DNA from 2 places in the Streptomyces sp. NPDC048297 genome. Region 1 is predicted to be linked to the other one. Evidence: predicted binding sites of a transcription regulator. Region 1 holds the regulator's gene; the other holds the start of a gene.

What was found. Region 1 encodes HrcA, which represses chaperone genes, less so after heat shock. Its sites were predicted from a motif close to TTNGCACTCNGNNNNNCNGAGTGCNAA; they were not measured.
Region 2: groL (chaperonin GroEL) is a predicted target of HrcA. The motif match lies at 1,887-1,913, and genes of this name have one in related genera.

What each region holds. Positions count from the first base shown of each region.
Region 1 is NZ_JBICZA010000010.1:144,367-147,775, reverse strand. It holds gene ACGFYV_RS13735 (DUF3097 domain-containing protein) at 1-437, opposite strand, end outside; gene ACGFYV_RS13730 (MBL fold metallo-hydrolase) at 472-1,239, opposite strand; gene hrcA (heat-inducible transcriptional repressor HrcA) at 1,412-2,428, shown strand; gene dnaJ (molecular chaperone DnaJ) at 2,429-3,409, shown strand, end outside.
Region 2 is NZ_JBICZA010000028.1:72,174-75,582, reverse strand. It holds gene thrC (threonine synthase) at 1-815, shown strand, start outside; gene ACGFYV_RS27235 (MoaD/ThiS family protein) at 812-1,087, shown strand; gene ACGFYV_RS27230 (cold-shock protein) at 1,520-1,726, shown strand; gene groL (chaperonin GroEL) at 2,076-3,409, shown strand, end outside.

The sequences.
Region 1 (3,409 bases):
GGCAGATCGTCCACGCCCTCCAGGTACTCCACGACCACGCCCTCGACGCGCAGGTCGTCGCCCCACACCTTCTCGACCAGCTCGGCGTCGTGCCGGCCCTCGACGTAGATGCGGCCGGCGCGGGCCACGCGCGCGCGTGCGCCGGGTACGGCGACCGAGCCGGACGCCGTACGGGCGGGACGTGCCGGAGCCGCGGACGATGGGCGTACGAGCGTCACCACGCGCCCCTCCAGCAGGAAGCCGCGCGGCTCCAGCGGGAACACCCGGTGCTTGCCGAAGCGGTCCTCCAGGGTCACCGTGCCCGCCTCGCAGCGGATCACCGCACCGCAGAACCCGGTACCGGGCTCCTCCACCACCAGGCCCGGATCCGCCGGGACCTCGGGCACCGGCTGGGACTTCTTCCAGGGAGGGGTCAGGTCGGGGGAGTACTGGCGCATTCGGATGACGATAGGAGAAGCCCCGGGGCCGCGCCTACGACACGCCGAAACGGGACGCCAGTTCGTCGCGCTGGCGTCGTACGAACGCCGCGTCCACCACGGCTCCGTGACCGGGCACGTACAGCGCGTCCTCGCCGCCGAGCGCCAGCAGCCGGTCCAGGGCGTCCGGCCAGCGGGAGGGTACGGCGTCCGGGCCGGCCTGGGGTGCGCCGGACTCCTCGACGAGGTCGCCGCAGAAGACGACCTCCGGGGTCGTGGGAGTCCCCGGGGTCTCGGGAGTCCCTGGAGTCCCCGGGGCGCCGGGGACGAGGACCGCGAGATCGTGGGCGGTGTGGCCGGGACCGACGTTCGCCAGCAGCACCTGGCGGCCCTCGCCCAGGTCGAGGGTCCACTCGCCGCTCACCAGATGGCGCGGCGCGGTCAGCGCGGCCACCGCCTCCTGGGCGTCCGCCACCGGCAGGCCGTTCCTGATCGCGTCCAGCCGCAGGTCCTCGCGCTCGTGCGCGAACACCGTCTCCAGGCCCACCGCCGCGTACACCCGCGCACCGGCGAACGCGGGCGCGCCGAAGACATGGTCGAAGTGGGGGTGGGTCAGCGCGAGATGGGTCACACGCCGGCCGGTCAGCCGCCGCGCCGCCTCACGCAGCCGCGCACCCTCGGCGAGGCTCGACCCGGCGTCCACCAACAGCGCCGTGCCCGCGCCGACGACCAGCCCCACCGTGCAGTCCCAGCCGGGCAGCCGGCACCGGCCGACCCCCTCCGCCAGCCGCTGCCATCCCAGGTCTTCCCAAGTCACCGTCATACCGCGACGCTAGCCGTCACAGGCCGTCACCGTGGTACGGACCTTGCCCAGTCAGTACCCCACGGCCGTACACTGGGCCGGGGACGGCTGGCACTCGCACGTGTTGAGTGCCAGGCCAGGATCCGAAGGGCCGTGGGGAGCCGTGGGGAAGACGTGATGGAGGTGCGCGCGGATGCTGAGTGAACGAAGGCTGCAGGTTCTGCGCGCCATCGTCCAGGACTATGTGGGAACCGAGGAGCCGGTGGGGTCGAAGGCGCTCACGGAGCGTCACAATCTCGGCGTCTCCCCGGCGACCGTGCGCAACGACATGGCCGTCCTGGAGGACGAGGGCTTCATCGCCCAGCCGCACACCAGCGCCGGGCGCATCCCCACCGACAAGGGCTACCGGCTGTTCGTCGACAAGCTCGCCGGCGTCAAGCCGATGACCGCGCCCGAGCGGCGCGCCATCCAGAACTTCCTGGGGGGCGCCGTCGACCTCGACGACGTCGTGGCGCGCACGGTACGGCTGCTCGCGCAGCTCACCCGGCAGGTCGCCGTCGTGCAGTACCCGTCCCTGACCCGCTCGACCGTGCGGCACGTGGAGCTGCTCGCGCTCGCCCCCGCGCGCGTGATGCTCGTGCTGATCACGGACACCGGCCGGGTCGAGCAGCGGATGATCGACTGCCCGGCGCCCTTCGGGGAGACCTCACTGGCGGATCTGCGGGCCCGGCTGAACAGCAGGGTCGCGGGGCGCCGGTTCACCGACGTGCCGCATCTGGTCGAGGACCTGGCCGACGCCTTCGAGGCCGAGGATCGCGGTACGGTCTCGGCGGTGCTCTCCACTTTGCTGGAGACACTGGTCGAGGAGAACGAGGAGCGGCTGATGATCGGCGGAACCGCCAATCTGACCCGCTTCGGACATGACTTCCCTCTCACCATCCGGCCCGTCCTGGAGGCACTGGAGGAGCAGGTCGTGCTCCTCAAACTCCTTGGCGAGGCGAAGGATCCGGGCATGACCGTGCGTATCGGGCACGAGAACGCCCATGAGGGACTCAACTCCACTTCAGTCGTGTCGGTCGGCTACGGTTCGGGCGGCGAGGCGGTTGCCAAGCTCGGCGTGGTCGGACCGACCCGCATGGACTATCCGGGAACGATGGGAGCGGTACGCGCAGTGGCACGGTACGTCGGACAGATCCTGGCGGAGTCGTAAGTGGCCACGGACTACTACGCCGTTCTCGGCGTGCGCCGCGACGCGTCGCAGGATGAGATCAAGAAGGCGTTCCGTCGGCTCGCGCGCGAGCTGCACCCGGACGTCAACCCCGATCCGAAGACCCAGGAGCGGTTCAAGGAGATCAACGCCGCCTACGAGGTGCTGTCGGACCCGCAGAAGAAGCAGGTCTACGACCTCGGCGGCGACCCGCTCTCGCAGGCCGGCGGCGGTGCGGGCGGTTTCGGGGCCGGTGGCTTCGGCAACTTCTCCGACATCATGGACGCGTTCTTCGGTACGGCGTCGCAGCGCGGGCCCCGCTCGCGCACCCGGCGCGGCCAGGACGCGATGATCCGGCTCGAGGTCGAGCTGGACGAGGCGGCCTTCGGGACGACCAAGGACATCCAGGTCGACACCGCGATCGTCTGCGGCACCTGCAACGGTGAGGGCGCGGCTCCGGGCACGTCCGCCCAGACGTGTGACATGTGCCGCGGTCGTGGTGAGGTCTCCCAGGTGACCCGGTCCTTCCTGGGCCAGGTCATGACCTCCCGGCCCTGCCCCCAGTGCCAGGGCTTCGGCACGGTCGTGCCGACCCCGTGCCCGGAGTGCGCGGGCGACGGGCGCGTCCGGTCGCGGCGCACCCTCACCGTGAAGATCCCGGCCGGTGTCGACAACGGCACCCGGATCCAGCTCGCCGGCGAGGGCGAGGTCGGGCCCGGCGGCGGTCCCGCCGGTGACCTGTACGTCGAGATCCACGAGCTGCCGCACCAGACCTTCCAGCGGCGCGGCGACGACCTGCACTGCACGGTCACGATCCCGATGACGGCGGCGTCTCTCGGTACGAAGGTGCCGCTGGAGACGCTGGACGGCATGGAGGAGGTCGACATCCGGCCCGGCACGCAGTCCGGCCAGTCGATCCCGCTGCACGGCCGGGGCGTCACGCATCTGCGGGGCGGCGGTCGCGGCGACCTGATCGTGCACGTC
Region 2 (3,409 bases), on a different contig from region 1:
TCGGCGCCGCCGCCGCCCGCGCCGGCTTCCGTTCCTGCGTGTTCATCCCGCACGACCTGGAGCAGGGCAAGATCGTCATGGCCGCGGTCTACGGCGGTGAACTCGTCGGCATCGAGGGCAACTACGACGACGTGAACCGTTTCTGCTCCGAGCTGATCGGCGACTCGGCCGGCGAGGGCTGGGGCTTCGTCAACGTCAACCTGCGGCCGTACTACGCCGAGGGTTCCAAGACCCTGGCGTACGAGATCTGCGAGCAGCTCGGCTGGCGGCTGCCGGACCAGCTCGTGATCCCGATCGCCTCCGGCTCCCAGCTCACGAAGATCGACAAGGGTCTTCAGGAGCTGATCAAGCTCGGTCTGGTCGAGGACCGGCCGTACAAGATCTTCGGCGCCCAGGCCGAGGGCTGCTCGCCGGTGTCGACCGCGTTCAAGGCCGGGCACGACGTGGTCCGCCCGCAGAAGCCGGACACCATCGCCAAGTCGCTGGCCATCGGCAACCCGGCCGACGGGCCGTACGTCCTCGACATCGCGCGCCGCACCGGCGGTGCCGTGGAGGACGTGACGGACGAGCAGGTCGTCGACGCCATCAAGCTGCTGGCCCGCACCGAGGGCGTGTTCGCCGAGACGGCGGGCGGTGTGACGGTCGGCGTCACGAAGAAGCTGATCGAGAACGGCGTCCTGGACCCGACGCTCACCACGGTCGTCCTGAACACCGGTGACGGCCTCAAGACCCTGGACGCGGTGGCCGGCACCGGCCTGACCGCGACCATCCGCCCGACCCTGGACTCCTTCCGAGAGGCTGGCCTCGCATCATGAGCGTGACCGTTCGCATTCCCACGATCCTGCGCACCTACACCGGCGGTCAGGCCGAGGTCCCCGCCGAGGGCGGGACCCTCTCCGAGGTCATCGCGGACCTGGAGAAGAACCACACCGGGATCGCCGCCCGCGTCCTGGACGACCAGGGCAAGCTGCGCCGCTTCGTCAACGTGTACGTGAACGACGACGACGTCCGCTTCGAGCAGGGCCTGGAGACGGCCGTCCCGGACGGGGCCGGCGTCTCGATCATTCCGGCCGTCGCCGGCGGCTGAGAATTCCCCAAGGCGACGACAGCTACGGACTGTTCATCGAATGGCCCCCTCCGTGAGAGAAGCGGAGGGGGTCATTCTGTGTGATTGAGCGCGGTACAGTTGGGGAACGCGTTCCCGCCCGGACGGGGTGGGGGCCCTGAAAAGATGCCGCGCACCCGATAAGAAATAGCCAAAAGGCTCGGGTTATATGCGGCATTTGTGGTTTTTGCGGGGCCCGACTTGCCCTGCCTTCGGGCGACTTCTCGCCACATTCCGGACCGGTCACGTCCAGATTTCTCGTCCGATTGACCTGTTGCAGACGGCAGTTGGACAGATACATTCAGCCGCGGTCGACGCGTTCCGGCGCACGCCCCCGACCGATTGGGGGGTGAGGTCTGACCCGGATCCGCGAAGTGCGGATCTGTGCAAGGGCCAGTAATAGGGGAGTTGGGCATGGCTCAGGGCACCGTCAAGTGGTTCAACGCGGAGAAGGGGTACGGCTTCATCGCGGTCGACGGTGGTGCGGATGTTTTCGTCCACTACAGCGCGATTCAGATGGACGGATACCGCACCCTGGAAGAGGGGCAGCGGGTCGACTTCGAGATCTCGCAGGGCCAGAAGGGCCCGCAGGCGGACATGGTCCGGCTGGCGACCGGCTGAAGCACGCGTCGACTGAAAACGACGTTCTTCTTCGAAGGGCCCGTGCCTCCTGGGGCACGGGCCCTTCGGCGTGCCCGGACGTGACCTGGCCGTGCCCCGGGCGCGTCCTCGTCGCCCTGTTCGCGCGCGGCTGACGCCACCTCCCACATCCCGTGAGCCGCTTGCACTCGACCATGCCGAGTGCTAATCATTGGCGTTAGCACTCTGAAGGTGAGAGTGACAAAAAAGGACCGGGTCGGTGAGGCCCGCAGGCCACGTGGGGCAAGGAACCACAGGCCGGCGAGCCGTCCGTCGCGGGCGCGGGCGCGGTCCGAAGGAATCACCCCCAGTCCTGGAGGGACCACTTCACATGGCCAAGATCATCGCGTTCGACGAGGAGGCGCGGCGCGGCCTCGAGCGCGGCATGAACCAGCTCGCGGACGCCGTCAAGGTGACGCTCGGCCCCAAGGGCCGCAACGTCGTCCTCGAGAAGAAGTGGGGCGCCCCCACGATCACCAACGATGGTGTATCCATCGCCAAGGAGATCGAGCTCGAGGACCCGTACGAGAAGATCGGCGCCGAGCTGGTCAAGGAAGTCGCCAAGAAGACGGACGACGTCGCCGGTGACGGTACGACCACCGCGACCGTTCTCGCCCAGGCCCTGGTCAAGGAAGGCCTGCGCAACGTCGCCGCCGGTGCCAACCCGATGGCTCTGAAGCGCGGTATCGAGAAGGCCGTCGAGGCCGTCTCCGCCGCCCTGCTGGAGCAGGCGAAGGACGTCGAGACCAAGGAGCAGATCGCCTCCACCGCGTCCATCTCCGCCGCCGACACCCAGATCGGCGAGCTGATCGCCGAGGCCATGGACAAGGTCGGCAAGGAAGGCGTCATCACCGTCGAGGAGAGCAACACCTTCGGTCTGGAGCTTGAGCTCACCGAGGGCATGCGCTTCGACAAGGGCTACATCTCGGCGTACTTCGCGACCGACATGGAGCGCATGGAGGCGTCGCTCGAGGACCCCTACATCCTCATCGCCAACTCCAAGATCTCCTCGGTCAAGGACCTGCTCCCGCTGCTGGAGAAGGTCATGCAGTCGGGCAAGCCGCTGCTGATCATCGCCGAGGACGTCGAGGGCGAGGCCCTGTCGACCCTGGTCGTCAACAAGATCCGCGGCACCTTCAAGTCCGTCGCCGTCAAGGCCCCGGGCTTCGGTGACCGCCGCAAGGCCATGCTCGGCGACATCGCCATCCTCACGGGCGGCGAGGTCATCTCCGAGGAGGTCGGCCTCAAGCTGGAGAACGCGACCCTGGACCTCCTGGGCCGCGCCCGCAAGGTCGTCATCACCAAGGACGAGACCACCATCGTCGACGGCGCCGGCTCCTCGGAGCAGGTCGGCGGTCGCGTGAACCAGATCCGCGTCGAGATCGAGAACAGCGACTCGGACTACGACCGCGAGAAGCTGCAGGAGCGCCTGGCGAAGCTCGCCGGCGGTGTCGCGGTCATCAAGGCCGGTGCCGCCACCGAGGTGGAGCTCAAGGAGCGCAAGCACCGCATCGAGGACGCCGTCCGCAACGCGAAGGCCGCCGTCGAGGAGGGCATCGTCGCCGGTGGTGGCGTGGCCCTGCTGCAGACCACCGGTGTCTTCGAGAAGCTGGAGCTGGAGGGTGACGAGGCGACCGGCGCCAACGCCGTGAAGCTCGCCCTTGA